DNA from 2 places in the Paracoccus sp. Arc7-R13 genome. Region 1 is predicted to be linked to the other one. Evidence: riboswitches for the same ligand, from Rfam matches in the RefSeq annotation. Region 1 holds a riboswitch; the other holds the start of a gene.
What was found. Region 1 has a riboswitch for cobalamin ahead of EOJ32_RS14640 (ABC transporter substrate-binding protein). Riboswitches for the same ligand answer to the same signal wherever they lie in the genome.
Positions count from the first base shown of each region.

Region 2: linked by a shared signal. The riboswitch ahead of EOJ32_RS02880 (energy-coupling factor ABC transporter permease) and the one ahead of EOJ32_RS14640 (ABC transporter substrate-binding protein) in region 1 are both predicted to bind cobalamin.

Region 1 is NZ_CP034810.1:2,949,421-2,955,072, reverse strand. It holds gene EOJ32_RS14655 (TRAP transporter small permease subunit) at 1-49, shown strand, start outside; gene EOJ32_RS14650 (TRAP transporter large permease subunit) at 49-1,365, shown strand; gene EOJ32_RS14645 (hypothetical protein) at 1,491-1,745, shown strand; cobalamin riboswitch at 1,978-2,195, shown strand; gene EOJ32_RS14640 (ABC transporter substrate-binding protein) at 2,333-3,340, shown strand; gene EOJ32_RS14635 (iron ABC transporter permease) at 3,337-4,392, shown strand; gene EOJ32_RS14630 (ABC transporter ATP-binding protein) at 4,389-5,153, shown strand; tRNA gene EOJ32_RS14625 (tRNA-Gly) at 5,169-5,242, opposite strand; gene EOJ32_RS14620 (nucleoside deaminase) at 5,290-5,652, opposite strand, start outside.
Region 2 is NZ_CP034810.1:579,442-585,093, forward strand. It holds gene EOJ32_RS02860 (molecular chaperone) at 1-686, opposite strand, end outside; gene EOJ32_RS02865 (spore coat U domain-containing protein) at 698-1,189, opposite strand; gene EOJ32_RS02870 (GAF domain-containing protein) at 1,521-2,417, shown strand; gene cobF (precorrin-6A synthase (deacetylating)) at 2,433-3,173, opposite strand; gene EOJ32_RS02880 (energy-coupling factor ABC transporter permease) at 3,170-3,835, opposite strand; cobalamin riboswitch at 3,866-4,082, opposite strand; gene EOJ32_RS02885 (cobyrinate a,c-diamide synthase) at 4,103-5,440, opposite strand; gene cobM (precorrin-4 C(11)-methyltransferase) at 5,437-5,652, opposite strand, start outside.

The DNA.
Region 1 (5,652 bases):
CGCCATCCTGACCGTCAACTATGCCCGCGGGCACAAGGGAGCCCGCTGATGGAGATCTTCGGTTCGCTGCAATCCCTGGGGATCGAGGCCGGGACGGGCCTTCTCTTCGCGCTGCTGCTGCTTTTGCTGCTGACGGGCATCCCGCTGGCCTTCGTGACGCTGCTCGTCACGCTGATCTTTGCCCTGGGGTGGTTCGGCCCGAACGTCGTGCCGCTGATCACCAGCCGCGTCTATACCTTCGTGTCCAGCTTCGTCTTCGTTTCGGTGCCGATGTTCGTGCTGATGGCCGCGATCCTGGACCGCAGCGGCATCGCCCGCGACCTGTTCGAGGCGATGCGCCTGGTCGGCGGCCGCATCCGCGGCGGCGTGGCGGTCCAGACGATCTTCGTGGCCGTCATCCTGGCCGCCATGTCCGGCATCATCGGCGGAGAGGTCGTGCTGCTGGGCCTGATCGCGCTGCCCCAGATGCTGGCCCAGGGCTATGACCGCAAGCTGGCCATCGGCGTCGTCTGCGCGGGCGGCAGCCTGGGGACCATGGTGCCGCCCTCGATCGTGCTGATCATCTATGGCCTGACCGCCAATGTCTCGATCGGCGACCTGTTCACGGCCGCCTTCGTGCCGGGCTTCATGCTGGCGCTGCTCTATGTGGCCTATGTGCTGATCCGTGCCTGGCTGACGCCGGGCGACGTCCCCCCGGCCGTCACCGCCCGCGTCCCGCGGGACGAAAAGCTGCGCCTGCTCAAGGGCCTGTTCCTGCCGATCCTGGTCGTGATCATGGTGCTGGGCTCCATCTATGGCGGCATCGCATCCGTGACCGAGGCCAGCGCCGTGGGCGTGGCGGGCGTGCTGATCTCGACCGTGATCCGCGGCGAATTCACCTGGGGCCTTCTGCGCGGCGCGGCAATGCAGACGCTGCAGACGGTCGGCATGATCGTCTGGATCGGCATCGGCGCATCCGCCCTGGTGGGCGTCTTCAACCTGATGGGCGGCATCAACTTCGTGTCGGAACTGATCACCGGAATCAGCGACAACCCGACGATCATCATCCTGTTCATGATGGCGATCCTGTTCGTGCTGGGCATGTTCCTGGACTGGGTCGGCATCGCGCTGCTGACCATGCCGATCTTCGTGCCGATCATCGTCAGCCTGGGATACGACCCCGTCTGGTTCGGCGTGCTGTTCGCGATGAACATGCAGGTCAGCTTCCTGTCGCCGCCCTTCGGGCCCGCCGCCTTCTACCTGAAGTCGGTGACCCCGCCGGACATCTCGCTGGGAGAAATCTTCCGCGCCCTGCTGCCCTTCATAGGGTTGCAGATCCTGGCGGTGGGCCTGCTGATCCTGTTCCCGGCCCTCGCGATCTACTGATCGCCTGCCGTGGATCGGGGGGCATGCCGGATGCGGCGTGCCCCCTGTTCGTTCGGGGACAGGAATGTTGCACCGGCAGGCGGATTGACGGACAATCGGGATCCGTCACCCAAGGCTGACCCACCATGCACGACCCCGAACCCGTCCCCCGCCCGGACCTGTTCACGAACAAGGACCATGACGCCTGGCTGGAGCAGTTCCTGTTCCTGCGTTACACCCTGCACATGCCGGCCGAACGCATCGCCCAGATCGACTATGGCCTTGATCCCGACCATCCCGACGCCCCGATCGCAGGCCTGTTCTGGGGCAGTCAGATCGAGCGGGACTATCCCCGGCTGGACCTTCGCCACCTGTGGCAAAAGAAGCCCGGCCAGGTTTGAAGCCCTGCGGTGTCAGGCGCCGGATTGCCCGGCGGCCTGAGGCCCTGCCATGCTGGGCAGGAAGGACTGCGACCAACTACTTCCTTCGCAGGGCGCCCGCGCGTTCGGCCAGCGGCGCACCGGTCGCCGGGGTCAGGCTGGCATAAGCCGTGGGTGTCGCAGTGCGTCGGCCGTGGTGGCCGGGTCGGCTGCGGGCTGCTTGCCGCGGCGGTTGACTTTGTCCCCACCCGGCGGCATTTCCGTCCGTGATGGTTCCCGTGCCGGCCAAGGCCCCGGCAGGGTGAAAAGGGAACGTGGTGAGGTGTAGCCATCAGGCGCCGAATCCGCGACTGCCCCCGCAACTGTAAGCGGTAGCCGACCCCATGATGCCACTGGCGCCCCATGCGCCGGGAAGGCGGGGAAGGCCGCGATCCGCAAGTCAGGAGACCTGCCATCATGACCTGAACCAACCCGGGCGGGGTGCCCCGGAGAAAGACCGCATGCGCCGATCCACGGCCTTCGTCCGACGCGACCGCGAAGGTGGGTGGGACCCCGGTGACGCCGCTGCGCCTTTTTCAGCCCCGTCCTTCGTTTCATGAAGGACGACCATGACGACCAGAATCTTCCTGACGACCGCGGTGGCGCTGGGCCTGGGCCAGGCGGCCTTTGCCGCGCCGACCGACTATCCGCTGGTGATCGACAATTGCGGGTACCAAGTGACCATCCCCGTGCGTCCCGACAACGTCGTGTCGATCGGCCAGTCCACGACCGAGATCCTGTATGCGCTGGGCCAGGCGGACCGGATGGCCGGGACCGCGCTGTGGTTCACCCCGGTGCTGCCCGCCTTTGCGGAGGATGACGCCACGGTGGACCGCATCACCGACGACACGCCCAGCTTTGAATCGGTGGTGAACCGGCGCCCCGGCTTTGTGCCGACGATGTTCGCCTGGATGATCGGGGACCAAGGGGCGGTCGGCACGCGCCGACAGTTCGCCGATCTGGGCATTCCGGCCTATGTCATGCCCACGGACTGCCAAGGCAAGGACAACAGCGTGGGCGCCGACGGCACCCGCCTTGCGCCCTTCGACATAGCGACCCTGTGGGACGGCATCGACCAGATCGCGCGGGTCATGGACGCGCAGGACGCGGGCCGGGCGCTGATCGCCGACCTGCAGGCCCGAGAGGCGGCGGTCGTGGAGCGCGCGCGGGCGATGGACCTGCCGGATGCGTCCGCGGCGGTCTGGTTCTCCTCGGCCGATCTGGCGCTGGACCCCTACATGGCGGGCGGGATGGGCGTCCCGGCCTGGATGATGGACCGCCTTGGCCTGCGCAACGTCGTGACCTCGGACGAGGAATGGCCCGCCGTGGGGTGGGAGACGATCGCCCGTGCCGACCCCTCGGTGCTGGTGATCGCGCGCATGGACCGCCGCCGCTTTCCCGCCGACGATGTCGAGGCAAAGCTGCGCTTTCTGAAAACGGACCCGGTCACGCGCCGGATGACCGCCGTACGCCGGGATCGCATCGTCATCCTGGACGCCGAGGCGCTGCATCCCGGCATCCGCATGATCGACGGGCTGGAGGCCTTGGCGGCGGGCATGGACGGGCTGTCCGAATGACCGCCGATGTCGGGGTGCCGACCGTCCGCCGCCCCTTGTCCCCGGTCTGGCTGTGGGTGTCGCTGCTGATCGTGGCGGCCCCCCTGGCCGGCACCGCCCTGGGGGAAACGCCGATCCCCCTCTCGACGGTCTGGCAGGCGCTGGCCAACCAGATGCTGGGTGCGGGCTATCCGCTGGACCCGATCGATCAGGGTATCGTCTGGGCTTATCGCCTGCCGCGCGCGCTGGTGGCGGGGGCCTGCGGAGCGGGGCTGGCGATCTCGGGGCTGGTCCTGCAGACGCTGTTGCGCAACGCACTGGCCGACCCCTATCTGCTGGGCATCTCGGCGGGGGCGTCTACGGGGGCCGTGACGGTCGCGGTGGCGGGGATCGGCGCGGGGTTCGTGCCGATGTCGGCGGGCGCTTTGCTGGGCGCGATCGCGGCCTTTGCGCTGGTGGTGGGGTTGGCGCGCCTGTCGGGTGGCGGTCCGGGGGTGCGGGGGGCCGCGCAGATCGTGCTGGCAGGCATCGCCGGGTCGCAGCTGTTCAACGCCCTGACCAGCTTCATCATCGCGCGGTCGGCCAGCGCGGAACAGGCGCGCGGCATCATGTTCTGGCTGCTGGGCAACCTGTCGGGCGTCCGGTGGAACGATGTCGGCCTGTCGCTGGCCGCCGCAGTGACCGTCCTTGGCGCGGCCGCATGGCACATCCGCGCGCTGGACGCCTTTGCCTTCGGCACGGAATCGGCGGCGTCCCTGGGTGTGCCGGTCCGGCGCGTCCAGGCCGTGCTGATCCTGGCGACCGCCATGGCCACGGCGGTCATGGTGTCGGTCACCGGTGCGATCGGCTTTGTCGGGCTGGTCATCCCGCATGCCGCACGGTTCCTGGTGGGCACGCGCCACGCACGGCTGGTGCCGGTGTCGGCGCTGATCGGCATGGTCTTCCTGATCGCCGCGGACGTGATCGCGCGGATGCTGGTACCCGGCCAGACCCTGCCCATCGGCGTCGTGACCGCGCTGGTCGGCGCGCCGGCCTTTGCGGCGATCCTGATCCGCGGGCGGTCCGCGTCATGATGCTGACCGCGCGTGATCTGACCCGCCGCCTGCGCGGGCGCCCCCTGGTGGCCGGCGTCACCCTGGACATCCGCCCCGCAGAGATGCTGGGCCTGATCGGCCCGAACGGGTCGGGCAAGTCCACGCTGCTGCGGATGCTGGCCGGGCTGGTCCGCCCCGACGGCGGCCAGGTCACGCTGGACGGCAAGCCGCTGCGCGACATGCCCGCGCGCCAGGTCGCCCGCCACATCGCCCTGGTCGCCCAAAGCGCCGAGACGTCGGACCGCATCACGGTCCGCGACGCCGTGGCCTTGGGGCGCACCCCCTGGCTGGACGCCCTGCGGCCCTGGTCCCCGGCGGACGAGGCGCATGTGACGCAGGCGCTGGCGCGGGTCGACCTGGCACATCTGGCGGGGCGCGACTGGTCGACCCTGTCGGGGGGCGAACGCCAGCGCGCCCATATCGCCCGCGCACTGGCGCAGGCGCCACGGATCCTGCTGCTGGACGAGCCGACGAACCACCTGGACATCCGTCATCAGCTGGCGATCCTGGATCTGGTGGGCGGCCTGGGTCTGACCACGGTGATCGCCCTGCATGACCTGAACCAGGCGATGCGCTGCGACAGACTGGCGGTGATGCAGGCCGGTCGGTTGGTGGCCCTGGGCCCGTCAGACCGTATCCTGACCGCTGACCTGCTGGCGCGCGTCTTTCAGGTGCGGGCAAGCACGCTGACCGATCCGCAGGACGGCAGCCGCGTGATGCGGTTTCATCCGGTCGTCTGATGCAATGAGAGGGATTGGAGCGGGTGACGGGAATCGAACCCGTGTCTCTAGCTTGGAAGGCTAGGGTCTTACCATTACACAACACCCGCGCGGGGATCGGTATAGTCCGCCCGCGCGGCAGGTTCAAGCGGTCGCGTCACCGTCGTTGCGCAAAGAACCGCCGCAGCAGGTCGCGTGATTCAGGCGCGGCCAGGCCGTCATAGACCTCGGGGCGGTGATGGCACTGCGCGTGCCGGAACACCTGCGCGCCATGGGCGACGCCCCCCATGCGCGGGTCCGACGCCCCGTAATACAGCCGGGCGATCCGCGCGGCCGAGATGGCCGCCGCGCACATCGGGCAGGGCTCAAGCGTGACCCACAGGTCGTGACCAGGCAGGCGTTCGGACCCCAGGGCCGCGCAGGCCGCGCGGATGGCCAGGATCTCGGCATGGGCGGTCGGGTCGGACAGTTCGCGCGTGCGGTTGCCCGCGGCGGCCACCACGCGGCCCTGCGGGTCGGT
Region 2 (5,652 bases), 860 kb from region 1:
GCCCCCAGGTTGGTCGCAGCCGACAGCCGCGCCGAACCGCCCATCTGCCCCGCCGGCGCGATCGGCCATTCCATCGACGATCCGCCCAGCACGTATCCCAGCAGGCCGGGATGGCGCACCGTTGCGCCGTTCGGCGCGCTCAGCGTGACGTCGGCGATGCGCAGGCGGCTGTCCCCGGTGTTCTGGGCCACCAGATGTGTCGCGCCCCCCGATCGGCGCAGCGACCAGCGGACATCGGCGGACCGCACCCCGGCATCGGCAAAGAACACCGGGATGCGCAGTTCGGTGGCAAAGGCCACGGCGCCCGCCTGTCTGCGCGACTGGTCGGGGATCTCGTTCAGGATGACGCGATAGGCCTCCTCTCCGCTGACCGGGGTGCGCGCGACGCGGACGACGCGGATCGTCTGCGTCGCGCCGGGTGCAAGCTGGATCGCGGGCGGGCTGACCACGACATCCGCGCTGCGTTCCAAGCTGTCCTGGGCGCCGGGCTGCAGCCAGCGGAAGACGCGCGACTGGACGGTGATCGGCCGGCTGCCGTCGTTGCGCAGGGTCAGGGTGGTCGCCGCCCCGGGCGCCGGAACCTCCAGCAGCACCGGAGAGACCCTCAACCCCTGCGCTGCAGCCCCGACCGCTAGGCCAAGCGACATCGACACGGCCAGAAGGCCGCCTGCAAGAAATCCACGCATGGTCTGGCCTTTCAGTAGGTGACGGTCACCGTGACGGTATCGGTATAGGTTCCGGGGGCAGGCGTCGCCTGTGCCAGGACCCGGCCGAAGACCGTGAAGGATTGCGCGTCGCCCGTCCCCGTCGCGGGCTGGGTGTCCGCGCCCACGGCATTGCCCCAGTTCGTCACCCGCCCGGCGTCCTGGAACAGGGCATAGGCGATCGTCTCTCCGCCCGACGTCATCTGGCGCACGCTGGTCGTGGCCCCTGCGCCCAGCCCTTCGTTCAGGCCGATGTCATAGGGGGTGGTGTCGGTGCAGGTGACCTCCATCGTGGCCGTGGCATCGACATCCGTGCCAAGCACGCCCTGGGTCCCGAAATCCAGCGTCTCGGTCGAGGTGATCTCGCATTCGGCGACGATGGTGATCCGGACGTCAAAGCTGTCCTTCGTCACCGTCTGCGCCAGGGGCGCGGTCGCCGAAAGGGCGATGACGGCTAAGATCGTCGGAAAAATTTCCTGTGTCATGATGGTTCATATGCTCCAAAATTCGAGAACGCCGATCCGAAGTTTTGCAGACTAAGCAAAAAGCACATCTTAAAGGTGTATTAAGAAGTATCGGGCACAGTGATTTCGCGTCAAACTAAACCTTCCAGTGTGTAACCTTGATTTTGCTCAAATTCCCAATATCCGCGGATCGCCCCGCGGACCCATGCCTTATCCCTGGCCGCGGCGGTCATTGCCGTCGCAGTCCGGGTATCGAAAGAATTCGGTCATGACCTTGAACTGGAAACGTGCGGGTGACCCTGGCGCCGGATCCGCCGCCACAGATGGCACCCCGCGACGGGACTTGTCCGGCATGGACGTTCCGCCGACCGATTCGGGCCTGATCCGTCTTTACGAAAACGGCGTGCTGCGTCCGACGCGGACGCCCGTCTTCGACCGCGTCGTCGAGCAGGCGCGGCGGATATTCTCATGCCAAGCCAGCCTGCTGACGATCATCGACGAGGCGAACGACCGCCAGTTCTTCAAGGCCGAGGCGGGCCTGATGCTGACCGCGGAGGAGGATCGCGTCACGTCGCTTGCCTATTCCTTCTGCCGGATCGTCGTCGCGAATTCCGCGCCGCTGGTCATCGCGGATGCCCGGATCGATCCGCGGTTCAGCGGGCATCTGGCAATCGGCAGGTTCGGCGTGGTCGCCTATCTGGGCGTGCCGGTCAAGGACGAGACGGGCAGGGCCATCGCCGCCCTCTGCGTGGCCGAAAGCAGGCCGCGGGACTGGACGTCGGCCAATGTCGAGGTGCTGCAGGCCTTTGCGGAAGGTGTCTCGACCCAGATCAAGACGATGGTCCTGTCCGAACGGATGCGGACCGCCATCGGTCAGGAACCGGGCGGCGCCTCGGCCCTGCCACAGCCGGCCAGCGCGGTCCTGACCTATCACCATGCCCCCGACGGGACCGAGACGATCGACGCGGCGACCGCGGAGACGCAGCAGATCTGGGGCATCCCGGCCGCCGAATACATGGCGCGGTTCGGCGATGTCTTCGCCTTTTGCATGGTCGAGGATTACCCGCTGGCCCGCGCATCGTTCGGAAACTCTGCCGCTGGAATGATCCCATGGCACCATCGCTGGCGCATCCGTCTGCCTGACGGTCAGGTCAAGTGGCTGGAGGGGCATGGGCTTCCCGCATCCGGTCGGAACGGCGGGCTGACATGGGACTGCACGATCAACGACGCGACCCGCCTGACATCCTGACGTCCCGCGCGCCGGTCACGCTGCATCGTCGCGGGCCAGCAGATAGCAATCCATGATCCAGCCATGCGCGGCCCGGGCGGCGGCGCGTGCCGCCTCGATCCGCGGTCCGGCCTCGGTCAAGGGGCCCGCCTCCAGCAGTTGTTCGGGCATGCCCAGATAGGCGCCCCACCAGATCTGCAGGCCCTTCGGGGGCAGCGTCGCAAAGGCGCAGGTGCCGTCCAGCATCACCAAGACCCGGTCGGCGTCATTGGGAAAGCCCGCGTCGCGCAGCCGCCGCCCGGTGGTGATCCGCACCTCGGATCCCAGGGCGTTCAGCGGAATGGCATGGGCCGCGCACAGGGCCTGGATCGCGGTGATGCCCGGGATCACCCGTGCGCGCCAGTCCAGACGCGCGGCAATGCGCAGGCTGCTGTCATAGAGCGACGGGTCGCCCCAGACCAGCATCGCCACCGTCCCGCCCTGCGGCAGCGCCGCCGCGACGGCCGCCGCCCAGGCTTGCGCGATGGCATCATGCCATCGGTCGACGGCCTCCAGATAGGGCAGGTTTGCATCGCGCACCGGCAGGTCGATCTGGGCCACGGCGCCGCCGGGGCGGTGGCGGTCCAGCATCGCGCGGCGCAGATGGGCCAGATCCTCCTTCCCGGCGCCCTTGCGGGGGATCAGGACCAGATCGGCCTCCTGCAGGGCGCGGACGCCCTGCAGGGTCAGGTGGTCGGGATGGCCCGTGCCGGCCCCGATCAGCACCAGATCGATCATGCGTAGAGCCGGGGCGTCACCAGCCCGCTGCCGCGCAGGCCGCGGGCCGCCTTGGCGCCCGCCAGCACGGCCAGATCGACCAGCGGCTCGACCACGATGACCAGCAGATAGGCCGCGCCAAAGGACAGGACCCCCGCCGTCGCACCGGCGCCCTGACCATAGAACGCCCAGAACGCGACCCAGGCCACGATGCCCCCCTGATAGGTCGCCGACAGCGCCAGCGCCTGGCCATAGCGCAGGTCCACATAGGCGGTGCCCGGCGCGATCACCCGCCGCGCCACCGCCTGCAGCGCGAACAGCGGCACCAGCAGCGTGGTCACGTTCATTCCGTATTGCGGCAGATCGAACGGCGCGAAGAACAGTCCCTGGATCAGCAGGCCCAGGGCCAGCCCGATCGCCGCCGGCGCCGCGCCCAGGATCAGGAACAGCGTCGATCCCAGGATCAGGTGCACCTCGGACACGCCCACGGGCGCGGTGGGCAAGACCTGGAAGAACACGAAGGTCGCGGCCGTCGCCAGCGCCCCTCGCGCCGCCAGCGACGCCCCGCCCTGCGCGCGCAGGGCCTGGGCCGCCAGCCTCAGCGCGTAAAGCCCGGCCGTGGCGGCCGTGGCATAGCCCAGTATCAGCTTGGCGCCGGTGACGACGCCCTCTTCGATATGCATGTCATCCTCCTGTGGCCGTCCACCCGACGGCATGGGGTTGCCTGACATGGCCGGTTTCCTGGCTTGCGGGTCCGGGCGCGGCGTCGGCCTTCCCGGATCGCTCCAGTGGCATGGGTGACGCGCGCTCTCCGCATACAGTCGCGGGGGCGGCCGGGGCTTCGGGTGCCGCGATTGGGTCCACCCTTCCCCGTTCCCGATGAAGCCCGGCGTTTCACGCCTGACGGGCACCATTCAGACGGTCAGATAGACGGGATCGCAGGGCCTGCGTCAAGTCGCCGCCGGGGCGATCAGGTGAAAGAACGTGCCGGACACATGCCCGCCCCCGGACATCGTCCGGTGACTGCCGGTTTCCTCCACCGCGGCGCCGGTCGCGTCGGTCACGCGCGCCAAGGGCGCATCGGGCTGGGACAGGATCGAGGCATAGTGGAATTCATGCCCCCGCAGCGCCGTGCGACCCAGTCCCGGCAGGGCGGTCAGCGGATCGGCGCGGCGGTACCCCAGATGCATCCGGCGTTTGGCATAGCTGGTCTCCAACCCCAGCAGCCCCAACATCTGGTGTCGTTTTCCATCGGCATCCACCAGGCCTGCCCCAAGCGCCATGTAACCGCCGCATTCTCCATGCACCGGCCGCGTGCCCGCAAAGCGGTGCATGGCCGCGCGGAACCCGTCGCAGGCGGCCAGCCGGGGCGCGTGCAGCTCCGGGTATCCCCCCGGCAGCCAGCAGCAATCGGCGCTGTCATCCGGCCCCTCATCCGCCAGCGGCGAGAACGGCAGGATCGTGGCCCCCGCCCGCCGCCAGGCCTCCAGCACATGCGGATAGACGAAGCTGAAGGCCGCGTCGCGGGCCAGCGCGATCCGCCCGCCGGGGGGCGTCAGCGGGCGCGGCGCGGGCGCCTCGGGCAGGGCGCGATGGCCGGCGGCTGCGATGATCGCCTCCAGGTCGCAATGCGCCGCGATGAAATCGCCCGCATGGTCCAGGATGGCCTGCAGGCCCGCGGTCTCCTCGGCCTGGATCAGGCCCAGATGGCGTTCGGGCAGGGTGATGTTGCCCTGCCGCGGCAGGCTGCCCAGCACCCGGATGCCCGCCTGATCCATCCCCTCGCGGATCAGCCGGTCATGGCGCGACGAGGCCACGCGGTTCAGCACCACCCCCGCGAAGGGCAGATCGGGGCGCAGCGTGGCAAAGCCCCGCGCCGTGGCCGCCGCCGATTGTGCCTGTCCGCCCACGTCCAGGATCAGCACCACGGGCCAGCCCATCATCTGGGCGATTTCGGCGCTGGAGCCGATGCCGGTCTCCCCCTTGGTAGCGACCCCGTCGAACAGGCCCATCGACCCCTCGGCCAGGACCAGGTCGGCGGGGGGCTGGCCGGTCGCATGGGCGATCAGCCGCCCCGGCTCCATCGCCCAGGCATCCAGGTTGAAGCTGGCCCGCCCCGAGGCCGCCAGGTGGAACCCCGGATCGATGTAATCCGGCCCCGACTTGAAGGGCTGCACGGTGAGCCCCTGCCGGCGCAAAGCGGTCAGCAGGCCGAGCATCAGCATCGTCTTGCCCGTCCCCGATGCGGGGGCCGAGATCATCAGGCCCGGCGTCGGGGGGCGCGTCATTCCGGGAACCTCGGCGCGTCACCCACGGGGCGATAGCGGCGGTCGTAATCGGCGGCGTAGAGGCGACTGTCCTCGAACCCCTCGCCTGCCAGCGCAGGCCCGACCAGGATCAGCGCGGTGCGGTCGATGCCTTGCGCGTCCACGGTGGCCAAGGTCGCGCGGATCACCCGCTGGTCCGGCCAGCTGGCCCGCCAGACCACCGCCACCGGGCA